DNA from 4 places in the Sphingomonas sp. Tas61C01 genome. Region 4 is predicted to be linked to each of the others. Evidence: predicted binding sites of a transcription regulator. Region 4 holds the regulator's gene; each other region holds the start of a gene.
The links. The regulator LexA, encoded in region 4, represses DNA repair genes until DNA is damaged. The targets are predictions, from matches to a motif close to GTTCCNCNCTTGTTCT.

Region 1 (4,464 bases), 430 kb from region 4:
GGCGCGCCCGACGCCAGCGCGACGCCGAGGCACAGGGGAAGCGCGACCAGGAAGACGACGATCGAGGCGGGCAGATCGGCCCGCCACGTAGAGAAGATTGATCGTGGTGTCGGCACCGGAGCTCCTGTCGGTCGGGTATGCATAGATATAGGATCGGTAGCAGTCCGCTCTCGGTTGCAGTGCGTCATTTTGTTGCTGGAGGCCCGCAACCCGGCCCGCTGGTTTCGTTTCCATTACATATCGTTGCTGGCGATTGCGGCGATGCGGCGAAGGCGGGTTGCGCTGGCGGGTCGGCGGCCTATGTCGCAGCGATGGCGCGAACATCGTCTCGATCGAACGACTGGGGTTTCCCGCGGTGGCGCGGCTATGGGTCGGGCCGCGAGACGACGACGGTGCGGTTGTGCGACCGGCACGGCTGCGAGGAGCCGGGCAACTGCCCCGCGCCGAAATCGCCCAACAGCCCCGACCGCTGGTATTTCTGCGAGACGCACGCCGGCGAATACAATCGCGGCTACAATTATTTTGAAGGCTTGTCCGCCGAGGAGGCCGCGGCGCGCGAGAGCGACGAGACCCGCGACGCGTCGGGCTTCGCCAACGCCAAGCATTATGCCTGGGGTGGGCCCGGCGACGGCACCCGATCGCGCGACGAGCTTCACGCACTCGAGGCACTGGGGGTCGACAGCGACGCCGATCTCGAGACGATCAAGTCGGCCTGGCGCAGGCTCGCCAAGGAAAACCACCCTGACGTCCGTCCCGGCGATGCCGATGCGGCGGTGAAGTTCCAGGCGGTCCAGGCCGCCTACGAGGTGCTTCGCCGCGCCGACGAACAGCGTGAGTGGCGCCCGCGGTGAAGACCGTGCACAGCGACTGGCAGGGCGCGGTGCTGGTCTGCGGCAAATGTACCAAGAAGGTCGGCGGCGGGTTCGGCGCGAAAGGGAAGCTGCCGCTCGCCAAGGCGCTACGGCGCCTGCTGGGGCTGAAGAAGGGGCGTCGCGCCGCACTCGGCATCGTCGAGACCCGCTGCCTCGGCGTGTGCCCGAAGAACGCCGTCGTCATGGTCGATACGCGTACCCACGGCGGATGGCTGGTGGTGCCCGCCGGGGTGGCGCTCGACCGGGTGGCGGCGCGGCTGGCGCCACCACCGCAGCAGCCTCAGTCCGCGTCGTCCTTCGCCACCTCGGCGTCGTCGTCGGCCTCCGCCTCGCCCTGATAGCCGGCATTGTTGCCGTAGCCCGCACCCGATTCCTCGGGGCCGCCGGTGCCGTCCTGTTCGACCGTCTCCGGCTTGCTCGCGTCGTTCTCGCCCATCATCGTCTCCTGTCGCGACACCGCGGTCGCGTCTCGGACCAACACCCGACGCGCGCCGACGATCCCCTCAGAACAACTCTCCCTGCGGCCCCTTGGGCGCCCGGAACAGGTCGGTGCGCAGATCCATCCGCATCCCGTCGAAGCCATGTTTGCGGCATGCGATCCGGAACCGCGTCTTCAGCAGCTCCGCCCAGGGCCCGCTGCCGCGCATCCGCGTGAAGAAGTCGGAATCGTTGTCGCGCCCGCCGCGCAGCGATCGGATGATCGCCATCACCTTGCCCGCGCGATCGGGAAAATGCTCGTCGAGCCACGCCCTGAACAGCGGCGCGACCTCGTGCGGCAAGCGCACCGGAATGTAGAACACCCCCCGCGCACCCGCCGCCGCGGCGCGATCGACCAGCGCCTCCAGCTCGTGATCGGTGATCGCCGGGATCACCGGCGCGATCGAGACGAAGGTCGGCACCCCCGCGTCGGCCAGCCGCCGGACCGCTGCAAGCCGCTTTTCGGGGTGCGGCGCACGCGGCTCGATCGTGCGCGCGACCAGCGGATCGAGCGAGGTGATCGACATCGCCACCGCCGCCAGCCCCTGCGCCGCCATCGGTGCGAGCAGGTCGATATCGCGGACCACCCGATCGGACTTGGTGGTGATCGTCAGCGGATGGCCGACCTCCGCCAGCACCTCGACGATCGACCGAGTGATCTTCCAGTCGCGCTCTATCGGCTGATACGGATCGGTATTGGTGCCGAGCGCGATCGGCCGCACCGAATAGCCGGGCTTGGCGAGTTCCGCGCGTAGCAGCGCCGCCGCGGTCGGCTTGGCGAAGAGCTTGCTCTCGAAATCCAGCCCCGGCGACAGGTCGAGATAGGCATGGGTCGGGCGCGCGAAGCAATAGATGCAGCCATGCTCGCAGCCGCGATAGGGATTGATCGACCGGTCGAAGCCGATGTCGGGGGAGGCGTTGCGGCTGATGATCGTCCGCGGCGTCTCGGTCGTCACCATCGTCCGCAGCCGCGGCGCCGCGCCGTCGATCAGCTCGCGCGCGTCGAGCCAGTCGCCATCGGCCTCGTCGTGCGGCAAGCCGAACCGCGCACTCGCAAGGTTGATCGTCGCGCCGCGGACGGGACGGTTGGTCGCCATGGTTCGGCTTAACCAACGTTCTGGAACAAAGCAAGAACGTTACTGAAAATTGCCGCCTATCACGGGTGCTCCCGTGGAGGCGGGAGCCCAGTACTCGGTCCCCGCCTCCGCGGGGACACAAAGCACCAGACGCAACGCCCTAGCCTCAGTCCTTCCGATGCCGCTTCAATCGCCCTCGGAACAGCCCGCGCTTGCTAAGCCCCTCGAACATTTCCTCGGGCCCCTCCGGATCGAGCACCTCGTTGTCCGCCAGCCACTTCTCGATGCTCGCCAGATCCTTCGGCTCGTATGGCCGCAGCGACCGCCCGTCGCCGCGCAGCCGCTCGACCGCCCCGATCAGCGAGCCCTCCTCGGCGATCGTCGCCGCCACGATCCCGGGCGCCACGCCGAGATGCTCGCCGAGCAGCCGGTTGCGGACATCGAGGATCGTCGCCGCGGTCGCCTCGTCATCGGCCACCACGATCAGGTCGCATTCGGTGTCGAGTCGAAGCGACCGGTTGTTCATGTTGGCCGATCCGACCCGCAACTGCCGGTCGTCGACGAAGGTCAGCTTGGCGTGGACATAGATCGGCGTCCCGCCCGCGGTATAGGGATGGTACATCCGCAGCCGACCGTGCTTGTCGCGCCGCTTCAGCGCCTCCATCAACCGCGCCCGCGCGGTGTCCATCGCCAGCGGCTCGAGCCAGCCCTGCGCGGTCACCGGGTTGACGATCACGAACTCGGGCCCGTCGGGTTCGTCCAGACGCCGCGCGATCGCCTCCGCGATCCGACGCGACGCGAAATACTGGCTCTCGCAATAGACGTGGCGCCTGGCCGAGGCGATCTGGTCGAGAAACAGCGCCTCGATCTGCAGCAACCCGATCTCGGTCGGCATCTCCGGCCGGGTCTGCGCGATGCCGATCTCGATATTTTCAAACATCGGCTCGAGCGCCGCCGGCCAGCAATTGCGCCGCGCCTCGACCGGCGCGAGCGTCTCGCCGGTGCCGAGCAGCCAGCGCTCGCGGCAGATCTCGGCGAGCGCGGACGCCGCCGGTCCGGATACCGCCGTGGTCGCATCGTGCCACGGCTTGTGCGGCTTGCCGCTCGCGCTCAGCCGGCGCGGGTCGTGATCGCGGTGATCGCAGGTGTCCCAACGTTCGTCGGTCATGTCGATACCGCCGCAGAACGCCAGGCAGTCGTCGATGCACACGATCTTCTGGTGGTGCGAGGCGCCGGTCGGGTGATGCCCGTCGAGCCGGACGTGGATGCGCGGATGCCGCATCAGCTTCAGCAACGAGAACAAGGTCGTCCCGCGGAACAGCGACTTGATCGCGCCCAAGTCCCAGCGCAGCAGATAGAGGTTCAGCGCCGGGTTGCGATCGACCAGCCACAGCAGGAACTCGCCGACCTTGGCGGGCCCCTCGGTCGCGTCGGCGTCGAGCACGATCCGCGCGTCGAAGTCCCACCCGATCAGCATGATCCGCTGCTGCGCCTCGATCAGCGCCTGTCGCGCGACTGCGAAATAGCGCGCCGCATCCACGATCACGGTCAGCTTATCGGCACGCGCAACGGCCCGGCAGTTCTGGTCGATACGCAGCATCGCCCGATCCCCTAACCCGGCGCAACGATTATGGCGAGCCGACAATCGCGGCGATACGGGACAGATGTGGGATGGAGATGGGTAGGGGGCTACCTACGCCGGTTGGCTGGCCCCGATACTTCCCTTTGACCTCCCGTCATCCCTGACTTGATCCGGGATGCCGCTTCTTCTTCAGCAGTCGACAAAATTAGCGGGACCCCGGATCAAGTCCGGGGTGACGGGGGTGGTCCGGTGGTCATTCAGCCCGGCACATGCCCAACCCTCAACGCTCCAGCAACCGCGGCATCAACTCCACGAAGTTGCACGGACGATGCCGGCTATCCAGCTGTTCGCGCAGGATCCCGTCCCATCCGTCCTTCACCGCCCCGGTCGAACCCGGCAGCGCGAACACATACGTCCCTTCCGCGACGCAGGCGCAGGCGCGCGACTGGACGGTAGA
Region 2 (4,464 bases), 960 kb from region 4:
GTGTCGAGCACCAGATACATGTCGTTGCGCAGGTTGGGCGTCGCTGCCGCGGGCACCTTGCCGAGCGAGCCATAGCCGCCGATCCGCGCCGACAAGTCCGCCGACAACGCCGAGATTCCCCCATAGACGCGTGGATCGTCGACCGCCTTCGTCTGCAACGCCCGCGTGACCGTTGCCCGCGCCTGCTCGACCGACGGTGCCCGCGCACCATGCGCGGCATAGGCCGTCGACGCCGCATTGGCAGTCTGGACGAAGGCCGGCGTCGCGCTCTCGGGCACGGTACGGTTCAGGGCATAGGCGGTCGGCGCGCAACCGATCAGGATGAGCATGATCAGCCCCATGCCCTTCTGCCCGTCGTTGCCGCCATGCGCGAAGCTTACCGCGGTGCAGGTCCCAATCAGCAGCGCACGGATGCCGGTCGGCGGCGGGGCATTGCCAGCAGGCTCGCGGTACAGCGCGGGATTGGGCAGGATCCGCTTCATCGTGAAGAGCAGCACCAGCGCCCCCACGAAACCGATCACCGGCGCGATCATGAGCCCGGTCAGCACCTTCTCCGCCTGTCCCCACGCGACCCCGGAGGTCCCGCCCGGCGCCTGCGACAACAGCTGGTTGGCGAGCCCGACGCCGAGGATCGACCCGATCAGCGCATGGCTCGACGAGTTCGGCAACCCGACATACCAGGTCGCGAGGTTCCAGATCACCGCCGCCAGCAGAAGCGCGAAGATCATCGCGAACCCGCCCGCGGACCCGACGTGCAGGATCAGATCGACCGGCAGCAACGTGATGATCGAATAGGCGACCGCCCCGCTCGAAAACATCACCCCAAGGAAATTCCACGCCCCCGACCACACCACCGCGAGCGGGGCCGGCATCGAATGCGTGTAGATGACCGTCGCGACGGCGTTGGCGGTGTCGTGGAAGCCGTTCACGAATTCGAACGCCAGCGCGATCACCAGCGCCAGCCCGAGGAAAGCAAACACCCCCGTCGCCATCCTCTCGCCGACCTGACTGGTATCGGCGACGATGCTGATCCCTGCATAGACGAGCCCGCCGAGCAGGACCGCGGCGAAAACCCAGCGGCCCGCCGGATGCAACGCGGCATCGAGCCGGGGACCACGGACGTGCGAAACCGACTCGCCGCCGGCAAGAGCTGTTGATGCCATGATGGTTTGCGGAGTGGTCGAGTTCGGTGACAGTTTGATGACAATGGCGTGACGTGTTGGATTAGCGCCGTACGATGTCGATCATCAGCGTGCTCCTGCGACCGCAGGATCAGCAAGCATCACCCGGGAGGATAGTGCTCGAACCGCGGCAAGGTCGCGAGGTCGGCTTCCCAGGCCAGCGCATCCGCGGTCTGGATATGTGCACCCGGCGGATAGCGGTCGGGCTCGTCCAGCGTCGCCGACTGAATGTCGATGAGTCCCGGCAGGACCTGTTCGTTGACGTAGAACAGGCCGGTTCCGCAGGTCGCGCAGAACTGCCGCACCGCGGTGCCCGACGAATTGTAGGTCGTCGGCGTGCCGGTGATCGTGACCCGATCGTGCGGGTACGCGATCCAGCCGACCATCGGCGCGCCGGCACTTCGCCGGCAATCGGTGCAGTGGCACATCGCGTGGTGGAGCGGCTCGCCCTCGGCCACATAGCTGATCGCACCGCACCGGCATCGTCCCGTCGCACTCATCGACCCTCTCCCCTTGTCGGGCAGCCCGCCCTTCACGCTTTGTTCCCACGAAGATGATGCGCATGCAAGTCCATCGCGCTTGCTCCCGGCGCCCGCGTTCCCTACCTGTTCGACGGTGACGCAGCTCGCCCCCCTTCCCGACGATCCGCCCTATCTGCGCGGCCTCAATGCGCCGCAGCGCGAGGCGGTGCTGACCACCGAGGGGCCGGTACTGATGCTGGCGGGTGCCGGCACCGGCAAGACCGCGGCGCTCACCGCGCGGCTCGCGCACCTGCTCTGGACCCGCAAGGCGTATCCGTCCGAGATCCTGTCGGTCACGTTCACCAACAAGGCCGCGCGCGAGATGCGCGAGCGTGTCGGCCGACTGGTCGGCGATGCGGTTGAGGGCATGCCGTGGCTCGGCACCTTCCACGCGATCGGCGCCAAGATGCTGCGCCGCCATGCCGAGCTGGTGGGATTGCAGTCCAACTTCACGATCCTCGACACCGACGACCAACTCCGGGTGCTGAAGCAGCTGATCGTCGTTGCCGATCTCGACGAGAAGCGCTGGCCCGCGCGCAGCCTGGCCGGATTGATCGACGACTGGAAGAACAAGGGTCTGACCCCCGCCGACATTGATGCGGGCGAAAGCGAGCGCTACGCCAACGGCCGCGGCGGCGAGCTGTACCAGGCCTATCAGGAGCGGCTGAAGGCGCTCAACGCCTGCGACTTCGGCGATCTGCTGCTCCACATGCTGGTGATCCTGAAGACGCATTGCGACGTGCTGACGACCTATCAGCAGCGCTTTCGCTACATCATGGTCGACGAATATCAGGACACCAACAGCGTCCAGTATTTGTGGCTCCGCCTGCTCGCGCAGGAACACCGCAACATCGCCTGCGTCGGCGACGACGACCAGTCGATCTACAGCTGGCGCGGTGCGCAGGTCGAAAACATCCTGAAGTTCGAGAAGGACTTCCCCGGCGCGACGGTGATCCGGCTCGAGCAGAATTACCGATCGACCCCGCATATCCTCGGTGCCGCATCGGGGGTGATCGCGCAGAACAGCGGCCGCCTCGGCAAGACGCTGTGGACCGAGCTCGACGCCGGGGAGAAGGTGAAGGTGATCGGCGTCTGGGACGGCCCGGAAGAAGCCCGCCGGGTCGGCGACGAGATCGAATCGTGCCAGCGCGCGGGCAAGAGCCTCGACGACGTCGCGATCCTCGTCCGTGCCCAGCACCAGACCCGCGAGTTCGAGGACCGCTTCATCGCGATCGGCATGCCGTACAAGATCGTCGGCGGCTTCCGCTTCTACGAACGCGCCGAGATCCGCGATGCACTCGCCTATCTGCGCGTCGTCAACCAGCCGTCGGACGATCTCGCCTTCGAACGGATCGTCAACGTGCCCAAGCGCGGATTGGGCGACAAGGCGGTCGCGAAGGTCCACCAGCTCTCGCGCGCCACCGGGGTGCCACTGATGACCGCGGCGGCACGCATCCTCGACACTGACGAACTCACCGCCCAGGCCCGCCGCAGCCTCGGCAACCTCGTCGGCGACATCGCGCGCTGGCGCGACATGGCGCGCGACCTGCCGCATGCCGAACTCGCCCGCCAGCTGCTCGACGAAAGCGGCTACACCGCGATGTACCAGGCGGAGAAATCGACCGAGGCCGCGGGCCGGCTGGAAAACCTGTCCGAACTCGTCCGCGCGATGGAGGAGTATGAGTCGCTCGGCGCCTTCCTCGAACATGTCTCGCTGGTGATGGACAATGAAGGTGGGCGCGACGATCCCAAGGTCACCATCATGACCATCCACGCCGCCAAAGGTCTGGAATACCACACCGTGTTCCTGGTCGGCTGGGAAGAGGGCCTGTTCCCGTCGCAGCGTGCGCTTGACGAAGGCGGCACCCGCAGCCTGGAGGAGGAACGCCGTCTCGCGTACGTCGCGATCACCCGCGCGCGGCGGCGTGCCGTGATCATCCACGCCGCCAACCGCCGCATCTATGGTCAGTGGAATTCCAGCATCCCGAGCCGCTTCGTCGGCGAACTGCCGTCGGAGCATACCGAGACCGAGACGACGATGTCGGGTGGCGCGAGCCTGTGGCAGGCGAACTGGAGCGAGCGCGCCGATCCCTTCGCCGACGTCGCGCGCGGCACGGGTCGTGGCCCCGGCTGGCAACGTGCGGCGGGCGGCGGCAGCGGCTTCTCGACGACGCCCTCACGCGTCGTCGAAAGCCGCGCCAGCGCGGTCAGCATCGGCAACAAGGGCCGCGACGACGTGAAGGTCGGCCTCCGCGTGTTTCACCAGAAGTTCGGCTATGGCGAGATCGCGGAAATCGAGGGCAACAAGCTCGAGATCGAATTCGAGAATGCCGGCCGCAAGCGGGTGATGGATAGCTTCGTCACGCTGGGGTGATGCGCGCAAGGACGTTCAGGAACGATATCGTTTCGTCATTGTAGACGGCGCGCATCCTATCCCAGGACCAGCTCAGGAGCGACCACATGCTCACCAAAATTCTTACCGCCGGCGTCGCCATCGCGACGCTTGCCACCGCTGCCCCCGTCGTCGCGCAGACCGCGCAGGACGATGCGCGCTTCGCCGCCGCGCAGGCGCGTCTCGACAACGAGATGCGCGTGTTCCGGCAGGAATTCGATCGGTATCAGTCGCTGCGCAGCCGTGGCGGCAATTCGGGGCCGTACCGACGCGCGCCCGATCCGCGCTACGACGACCGCGGCTACGATTCGGCACCCGACGACCGCGACGAGGGCAATTACGATCCGTCGCGTTATTATCGCGTCGGCCC
Region 3 (4,464 bases), 420 kb from region 4:
GCAGGCGACTGGCCCGGTGCCGAGCGCGCGCTCGAAAAGGCGCTGGCGCTGGCGCCCGCCGAGCCGCTCGCGCTCAACTATCTCGGCTATGCCCGTGCCGAACGGGGCGAGGACCTGCCCGGTGCGACCCGGCTGCTTGAACGCGCCAATGCGCTGCGCCCGCTGGACGGCTCGATCGTCGATTCGCTCGGCTGGGCCTATCACCTCTCGGGCGAAACCCGGCGCGCGCTGCCGCTGCTCGAGCGCGCCGCCGCGGGTGATCCGACCAACGCCGAGATCGGCGACCATCTCGGCGACGCCTATTGGACGCTCGGCCGCCGCTACGAGGCGCGTTACGCCTGGCGCGCCGCGGCGCTGACCGCGACCACTGCCGACGCCGCGCGCATCGCCGCCAAGCTGACCGACGGCCTGCCGCCACGGCGATGATCGTCGAGACCGCGCCCGCGAAGATCAACCTCGCGCTCCACGTCCGCCGTCGGCGCGCGGACGGGTACCACGAGATCGAGACGCTGTTCGCCTTCGCCAGCCACGGCGACACCGTGTCGCTCGACCGGGCGGCGGCGGACAGCTTCACCGTGACCGGCCCGTTCGCCGACGACCTCCGCCCGCAGCCGGGGCAGGGGAGCGACGGCAATCTCGTGACCCGCGCCGCCGCCGCCTTCGCCGCCGCCTTCGGGATTTCGGATCGCCATGCGATCGTCCTCAACAAGCATCTCCCGATCGCCTCGGGCATCGGTGGCGGATCGGCCGATGCCGCGGCGACGCTGCGCGGCTTCGGCCGGCTCCACGATGTCGACCGTGCCGATCCCCGGCTGATCGAGATCGCCGCTTCGCTTGGTGCCGACGTGCCCGCCTGCCTGTTGGGGCGCACGGCCTTTGGCACGGGCAGAGGCGATTTGCTGACGCCGCTGGACGGCGTGGCCGGGACTCCGTTGCTGCTCGTCAACCCGGGCGTCGCGGTGTCGACCGCCGCTGTGTTCGCCAGCTGGGACGGCATCGACCGCGGCCCGATCCCCGACGGCGACCTCTTCGCCCGCGCCGCCGCCGCCCGCAACGACCTCGAACCACCCGCGCTACGCATCGCGCCCGAAATCGCCAAGGTCCTGGCGAGGCTGAACGCGGCGACCGGCGTGCGTCTCGCGCGCATGTCCGGCTCCGGCGCCACCTGCCTGGCGTTGTTCGGCACCGAGGCCGACCGAGCGGCCGCGGCCCGCGACGCGGCTGCCACCGACTATTGGCACCTGGAAACGACGATCGCCTGATCGAGCCGCCCCCCATCGTTCGTCACCCCGGACTTGATCCGGGGTGACGGAAAAAATCAGAGGCCCCGCCCACATAGGGCAAGATCGACGCTGCAGATTCCCGCATCGACACATCCGGTCCCACGACGGTACGCACTACGCAAACATACGGGGTGGTCCGACTAACGTCGCGCGGGCAAGGCACGCGGATCACGGATCCGCTGCGTCCCGGGGGGCGCGTCCGGCGATGGTCCCGTATGGCGCCATCGGAGATCGAGAGGCGGTCGTCGCAAGGCGGCCGCCTTTTTCGTCGCCTTTTCCGCTCTCCTGAAAACATCAATGTTCCACCCTTGTTCCTATAGAACAAATGCGATACGACGCATCCAACGCGTTGAATGGTCCACGCACTTGCTCTAGCGAGGGAAGCTTCTGATGGCCGCCAATCTGAAAGTGATCGACACCGGCATGGCTACCGCAACCACGGACCGGCAAAAGGCGCTCGACGCCGCCCTGGCGCAGATCGACCGCGCCTTCGGCAAGGGCTCGGCAATGAAGCTGGGCTCCAAGGAGACGATGCAGGTCGAGGCGATCTCGACCGGCAGCCTAGGGCTCGATATCGCGCTCGGCGTCGGCGGCTTGCCGCGCGGCCGGGTGATCGAGATCTACGGTCCCGAATCGTCGGGCAAGACCACGCTCGCGCTCCACGTCATCGCCGAAGCGCAGAAGACAGGCGGCACCGCCGCCTTCGTCGACGCCGAACATGCGCTCGATCCGGTCTATGCCAAGAAGCTCGGGGTCGACATCGACGAACTGATCGTATCCCAGCCCGATACCGGCGAACAGGCGCTTGAGATCGTCGATACGCTGGTGCGCTCGAACGCAATCGACGTGCTGGTGATCGATTCGGTCGCCGCCCTCGTTCCGCGCGCGGAGATCGAGGGCGAGATGGGTGACAGCCATGTCGGTCTCCAGGCGCGGCTGATGTCGCAATCGCTGCGCAAGCTGACCGGCTCGATCAGCCGCTCGCGCTGCATGGTGATCTTCATCAACCAGCTGCGCATGAAGATCGGCGTGATGTACGGTAACCCGGAGACCACGACCGGCGGCAATGCGCTGAAATTCTACGCCAGCGTCCGCCTCGACATTCGCCGCACCGGCCAGATCAAGGACCGCGAGGAGATCATCGGCAACACCACCCGCGTGAAGGTGGTGAAGAACAAGGTGGCGCCGCCGTTCAAGCAGGTCGAATTCGACATTATGTACGGGCAGGGCGTGTCCAAGCTCGGCGAGATCCTCGATCTCGGCGTAAAGGCCGGGATCGTCGAGAAGTCGGGCGCCTGGTTCAGCTACGACAGCGTCCGCCTCGGCCAGGGTCGCGAGAATTCGAAGACCTTCCTGAAGGACAATCCCGACATGGCCGACCGCCTCGAAAAGGCGATCCGCGCGCGCACCGACAAGGTCGCCGAGGAGATGATGGCCGGCCCGGACGCGGACGACGATCTCTGATCGCGCAGCCGTCTTGCGAAAACGAAGGGCCCGCCAGCAATGGCGGGCCTTTTGCGTTTAGCTCCTCGCGCACGCGTGTAGGTGCGACTTTTGTGACTTTTGGTCCTCTAGCGCCCCCTCCGAATGTCACAACCGCGCCGCTCCTCGTGTCCCCGCGAAAGCGGGGACCCAGTATTGGACTCCCGCCTTCATGAGACCTCTGCGAAAGTCACTCCGTCATCCCGGACTCGTTCCGGGATCCACTGTTCCGCACGGCATAAGCCGTTAATTTTGCGGGACGGTGGACCCCGGAACGAGTCCGGGGTGACGAACTGATTTGGTGAAGTTGGAGACTTTCGCAGAGGTCCCACCTTAGCGGGAGCACAATAGCGACGTCAGCCTCAAGCAATCGGCATCGGAGAACCTGAATGACCAACGCCGCTGAATGGTCCGGCTCCGTCGGCGACGCATGGGCGCAAGAATGGCAGCGTACCGACCGGATGTTCTCCGGTCTCGCGCCCCATCTCGACGCTGCCGTCCTCGCCGCCGCGCCGGCCGGCCCGGGCACCGCGCTCGATATCGGCTGCGGCGCCGGCAGCACTAGCCTCGCCCTCGCTGCGGCTCGCGCCGATCTCGCCGTCACCGGTGTCGACGTCTCGCCCGATCTTGTCACCGTCGCCGAGGTCCGCGCAGGGTCGATGCCCAACTGCCTGTTCCAAACCGCCGACCTCAACCAAGAAGTCGCCATTGCCGCACCGGGCTCGGTCGATCTGTTGCTATCGCGCCACGGCGTCATGTTTTTCGACGACCCCACCGCCACGTTCGCGCGCCTCCACGCCGTATCCGCCCCGGAGGCGCCGCTGATCTTCTCCTGCTTCCGTCCGGCCGCGCTCAACCCGTGGGCATCGACCCTGATCGCCGAGGTCACCGGCACCAGTCCCATGACGATGACCGGCTACGCCCCGGGCCCGTTTGGGTTCGCCGATCCCGCGATCCCGGCCGCGTTCCTCGACCGCGCCGGCTGGCGCGCCCGATCACCCGAGCCCATCGACTTCACCTACATCGCCGGCGACGGTGCCGATCCACTCGGCGAGGCGGTGGCGTTGCTGCGCCGGATCGGCCCGATCGCCAGCGCGATCCGCACCGCCACCGATCCGCACGCGATGGTCGATCGGCTTGCTACCGTGCTGGAGCGCTATAGGACGGGTGGCCTGATCGCCTTTCCCGCCGCCGCTTGGCTCTGGCGGGCGAATGCCTAGGCGACGGCAGGAGAGCGTCCCGATGATCACCGTCCACCACCTCGAAAACTCGCGGTCGCAGCGCATCCTCTGGATGCTCGAGGAACTCGGCCTGCCCTACGAGATCAAGCGCTACGAGCGCGACAAGGCGACGATGCTCGCGCCGCCCGAGCTGCGCCGCGTCCACCCGCTCGGCAAATCGCCGGTGATCGACGACGACGGTCTGGTGATCGCGGAGACCGGCGCGATCGTCGAATATCTCGTCGAAAAGGCCGACGGCCGGCTGGGCGCGCCCGCACACCGCGAGGCGGCGCTGCGCTACCGGTTCTGGCTCCATTATGCCGAAGGATCGATGATGCCGCCGCTCGTCCTGAAGCTGATCCTCGGCCGCATTCCGCTGCTCGGCAAATCGTCTCAAAAGCGGATCCAACCGATGATCGACAACCATCTGAACTATGTCGAGGCCGAACTCACGACCCGCCCCTGGTTCGCGGGCGACG
Region 4 (4,464 bases):
ACCGAGCTTGAGGATGTTGCCGGCGTCGACCAGGCTGTCGCCGAACACCGTCAACGACGTATAATTCGGCGCAGCCTCGGCCGGCACCGCCATCGCCGCGCTCGCTAGGCACACGCCCAGCGTCAACTTCCAGTTCATCGACCTCTCCCGTTTTTATTATGGTAAACGGATGGTAACACCCCGTTAGAAGGGAAGTAAACGGGCCGTGATCATCGGCGAGGTGACTGGTCGACGACGTAAGACAAACGAGCGGCATTCCCCAACCTCATCGTGCTTTCGCAGACGCGGGAGCCCTTCGCGGGGACCCAATGCGGGTCGCGTTACCGCCGCCCCCGAAACTCGGTGCCAAAACCCGCCCGACCATGCCAGATGACGCCATGAACACGCCACCCACCCTAATCCCCGTCGCCGAAGCGCAACGGCGCCTCTTCGCCGCTGCCGCCCCCGTCGCGGCCGATCATCTTCCGATCGCCGACGCCGCCGGCCGCTGGGCCAGCGCCGACATCCTCGCGCGCCGTACCCAGCCCGCGGCGGACCTGTCCGCGATGGACGGTTATGCGATCCGCTACGACGACCTGCCCGGCCCTTGGCAGGTGATCGGCGAAAGCGCCGCAGGCCGCCCCTATGCCGGGTCGATCGCAGCGGGCGGGGCCGTCCGCATCTTCACCGGCGCCGCGATGCCCGCCGGCGCGGACGCGGTGCTGGTGCAGGAGGAGGCGCGACGCGACGGCGCTCACCTGTCGCTAGATGGCGAGGGCCCCACCCGGCGCGGCGGCAATGTCCGCCGCCGCGGGCTCGACTTCAGCGAAGGCGACCGCCTGATCCGCGCCGGCGACCGGATCACTCCCGCGCGGATCGCGCTCGCGATCACCGGGGGCGCCGCCAACCTCCCCGTACACCGCCGGGTCCGGGTCGCGATCGCCGCGACCGGCGACGAGCTGATCCCGCCCGGTGCGCCGCTGAATCCGCTGTCGCTGCCCGAGGGCAATTCGTCGATGCTCGCCGCGATGCTGGCCGATCTGCCGGTCGAGATCGTCCGCCTCGGCATCCTCGCCGACGATCTCGCGACGCTCACCGCCGCCTTCGCCGCGGTCGATGCCGATCTCCTGATCACCACCGGCGGCGCGTCGGTCGGTGATCACGACCTCGTCCGACCCGCGTTGGAGATCGCGGGCGGGGTGATCGACTTCTGGCGGATCGCGCTGAGGCCCGGCAAGCCGATGATGGCGGGACGATTGGGCGAGGCGATGGTGCTGGGGTTGCCCGGCAACCCGGTCTCCGCCTTCGTCACCGCGGTCCTGTTCGCCCGCCCGCTGATCGCGCATCTTGCGGGTGCCGCCGATCCGCTGCCCCGCACCACCCATGCGTTGCTCGGCGAAGACCTCGCCGCCAACGGCGCGCGAACCGATTACCTGCGCGCCGAACTACGCGACGGGCGCGCCTTTGCCTCGACGATCCAGGACAGTTCGATGCTGCTGACGCTCGCCCGGTCGACCTGCCTGATCGTCCGCGAAGCGGGCGCGCCGCCGGCGTCGGCAGGCGACTCGGCGGAAATCCTCGTCATCGCTTGACGGCTTCCAAGATGTTCCATAGAAGTTCTGCGTCTGTTCTGGACGGAGAATATCCATGCTCACGCGCAAGCAGCACGAGCTCGTCTGCTTCATCAACGATCGGCTCGACGAAACCGGGATCTCCCCGTCGTTCGAGGAGATGAAGGAGGCGCTCGACCTGAAATCCAAATCGGGCGTGCATCGCCTGATCTCGGCGCTGGAGGAGCGCAATTTCATCCGCCGTCTGCCCAACCGCGCTCGCGCGCTCGAGGTGTTGCGGATGCCCGAGCGGCCGGAAAAGGCGGCGCGGGCCAAGCCGTCCACCACCGCGGCGGCGCCCCCCCCCGCCAACGTCCGCGCGGTCCCGCAGCCCGCGAACGACGTCATCGAGATCCCGCTGCACGGCCGGATCGCCGCCGGCGTGCCGATCGAGGCGTTCGAAGGCAGCGCGATGCTCGCGGTGCCGGCGGCATTGCTCGGCAACGGCGAACATTATGCGCTGGAGGTATCGGGCGACTCGATGGTCGAGGCGGGCATCCTCGACGGCGACTATGCGCTGATCCGCCGGACCGAGACCGCACGCGACGGCGAGATCGTGGTCGCGTTGATCGACGACAGCGAAGCGACGCTCAAATATTTCCGTCGGGAGGGCGCGATGATCCGGCTCGATCCCGCCAACCGCGCCTATGATCCGCAGCGTTATCCCCCCGCGCACGTCCGCGTCCAGGGTAAGCTCTCGGGTATCCTGCGCCGGTACGACTGATCCGGTCGAGCACCGGCGGATCGCGCCACGGGTGGCGATCCGCCGGGGCCAGCACCGTCGTCACTCGTTCGCTCCCGAGCGTCAGCGCGATGCCGCCGGTCCGGCGTAGCGTCTTCCTGTCGAGCCGCAGCCAGCGCGGCGTGCAACCGCGCGGCAGTCCGCCTTCGTTGACGACGATGTCCGCCGCCCGGCACGCCGCCAGCAGCGCGGCGCGCGGCACCGGATAGGCGCTGCGCAGCGCCATGATCCGCCACGTCCGCCCGCCGGCGACGAGATCGACCAGGCACAGGTCGCGGCTGCACCGCGCATCGGGCTGTTCGGCGAGCAGCAGTGGTTCGCCGTCCACCCCGCCATTCTCCGCGAGCGTCGACCGCGTATAATCGCCGGCCCGGTCGCGCAGGATCGCCAGCCCGGCGCGGGTCCTGACCGCGACGTGGCGACCGTCACCGGTGATCAGCAGGTCGGGCGGCGGGGTAGCGATCGCCCAGATCGCACCCGCCGCGACCGGGACGATCCCCAGCCGCCGCCAGCGCGTCCGCCACAACGCCAGCCACACGCCGCCGATCACCATCGCGGCGAACGCGCCGTCGGGCATCGCAGGCAGCGCCGCCACCGATCCCGGCGCCGCGGCGACCGCGTGCGCCAGCCACAGCAGCAGCGCGATCGCCCGCCCCGCCAGCCACCACAACGGCCCCCCCACCCCCGCCAGGTCGAGCACCAGCGCCGCCGCCTCCAGCGGCATGATAACGAAAGTGGTCAGCGGGATCGCGACGATGTTGGCGGCGGCGCCATAGATGCCCGCCTTGTGGAAATGGTACACCGCGATCGGCATCAGTGCGATCTCGACCGCGATGCCGGTCAGCAGCAGGGCCGCCAGCCCCCGCGCCGCCCGCCGCCCCAACCCTTCGTCGTGCGGCTCCAGGAATGCGCGGACCCGCGGCTGTTCGTGGATCGCGACGATCGCGGTGATCGCGGCGAAGGACAGCTGGAAGCTCGGGCCCGCCAGCGCCTCGGGCCAGGCGAGCAGCACCACCGTCGCGCCGACCGCGACCAGCCGCAGCGTCATCGCCTCGCGCCCCAGCGCCAACGCGACGAGCACCAGCAGCGCCGCGACGCACGATCGGATCGTCGGCACCTCGCTGCCCGTCAGCAACGTATAGCCGATCGCCGCCGTCGCGCCGGCCAGTGCGCCAATCAGCGGAATCCGCGCATGCAGCGCCAGCCACGGGCTCAGCGCCAGCAACCGCGCCACCACCACCATCGTCGCCGCCACCACCGCGGTGATGTGCAGTCCGCTCACCGACAGCAGGTGCGCCAGCCCCGCGCGTCGCATCGCCTCCGCATCCGCCTCCTCGATCGCGCCCTCGTCGCCGGTCGCCAGCGCCGACGCGATCCCGCCGATGCTGCCGTCGAGCCGCCCGGTGATGTGCCGGGTGAGCGCCGCCCGTGGTCCACCGCCCGCGTCGCCGCCGCGCTCCACCGTCACCGGCGCGAACCCGCGCCCGGTCGCTCCGATCCCGGCGAACCACGCGACCCGTGCGAAGTCGTAGGCGCCCGGCACGGCGGGCTGCGGCGGCGGCATCAACCGCGCGCGCAATCGGATCGTCGCACCGCGCACCGCCCCCGCGGGCACGTCGCCGGTGACCAGATTGACCCTGATCCGCCGCGGCAGCGCAGGGCCCGCCACCGGCGCGAGCGTCAGCCGCACCAGGTCGCGCGCGGCAAGCGGCTCGACCTGCTCGACGCGAGCGCCAAACGCCGCGATCGTCGGCCCCGCCAGCACCGGTGCCGCCACCCGTTCCGCGCGCCACCAGATCAGCGCCAGCCCGATCCCCGCACACAGCGCCGCGACCGCCACCACCCGCGCCGCGCGCCCGGTGCCGCCCGCCGCCGCCCCGGCCAGTGCCAGCGCCACCAAGCCGAGCAGCGCCACCGCCCAGCCCTGCGGATCGGGCACCACGAACCAGCACGCAACCCCGCCGCCGATCGCGACCGGCATCCACAGCGGCAGTTGCTCGCGTTCCGCCTCCAGCAGCCGTTCGATCGCGCGGCCCGCCTCGCGCCACGCGGTTTGTCCGCGCCAGGGGTGCGTGCTAGGGGCCTCGACGGCTGTTTCGGCCAACATGTATCGAACATTGGGAGCACGCTCGG

Region 1: a site for LexA is predicted at 2,469-2,484, ahead of ACT009_RS03165 (PA0069 family radical SAM protein). Genes of this name have one in related genera too.
Region 2: a site for LexA is predicted at 1,778-1,793, ahead of ACT009_RS05770 (ATP-dependent helicase). Genes of this name have one in related genera too.
Region 3: a site for LexA is predicted at 1,583-1,598, ahead of recA (recombinase RecA). Genes of this name have one in related genera too.

Annotation. Positions count from the first base shown of each region.
Region 1 is NZ_CP199583.1:688,005-692,468, reverse strand. It holds gene ACT009_RS03185 (SulP family inorganic anion transporter) at 1-116, opposite strand, end outside; gene ACT009_RS03180 (J domain-containing protein) at 312-851, shown strand; gene ACT009_RS03175 ((2Fe-2S) ferredoxin domain-containing protein) at 848-1,210, shown strand; gene ACT009_RS03170 (hypothetical protein) at 1,153-1,353, opposite strand; gene ACT009_RS03165 (PA0069 family radical SAM protein) at 1,376-2,446, opposite strand; gene ACT009_RS03160 (phospholipase D-like domain-containing protein) at 2,592-4,025, opposite strand; gene moaB (molybdenum cofactor biosynthesis protein B) at 4,288-4,464, opposite strand, start outside.
Region 2 is NZ_CP199583.1:1,214,861-1,219,324, forward strand. It holds gene ACT009_RS05760 (inorganic phosphate transporter) at 1-1,163, opposite strand, end outside; gene ACT009_RS05765 (GFA family protein) at 1,283-1,681, opposite strand; gene ACT009_RS05770 (ATP-dependent helicase) at 1,797-4,076, shown strand; gene ACT009_RS05775 (glycine zipper 2TM domain-containing protein) at 4,163-4,464, shown strand, end outside.
Region 3 is NZ_CP199583.1:677,663-682,126, reverse strand. It holds gene ACT009_RS03135 (tetratricopeptide repeat protein) at 1-426, shown strand, start outside; gene ACT009_RS03130 (4-(cytidine 5'-diphospho)-2-C-methyl-D-erythritol kinase) at 423-1,262, shown strand; gene recA (recombinase RecA) at 1,674-2,747, shown strand; gene ACT009_RS03120 (class I SAM-dependent methyltransferase) at 3,155-3,985, shown strand; gene ACT009_RS03115 (glutathione S-transferase family protein) at 4,008-4,464, shown strand, end outside.
Region 4 is NZ_CP199583.1:259,273-263,736, reverse strand. It holds partial or broken gene ACT009_RS01215 (SGNH/GDSL hydrolase family protein) at 1-93, opposite strand, end outside; gene ACT009_RS01210 (molybdopterin molybdotransferase MoeA) at 378-1,571, shown strand; gene lexA (transcriptional repressor LexA) at 1,627-2,313, shown strand; partial or broken gene ACT009_RS01200 (ComEC/Rec2 family competence protein) at 2,321-4,438, opposite strand.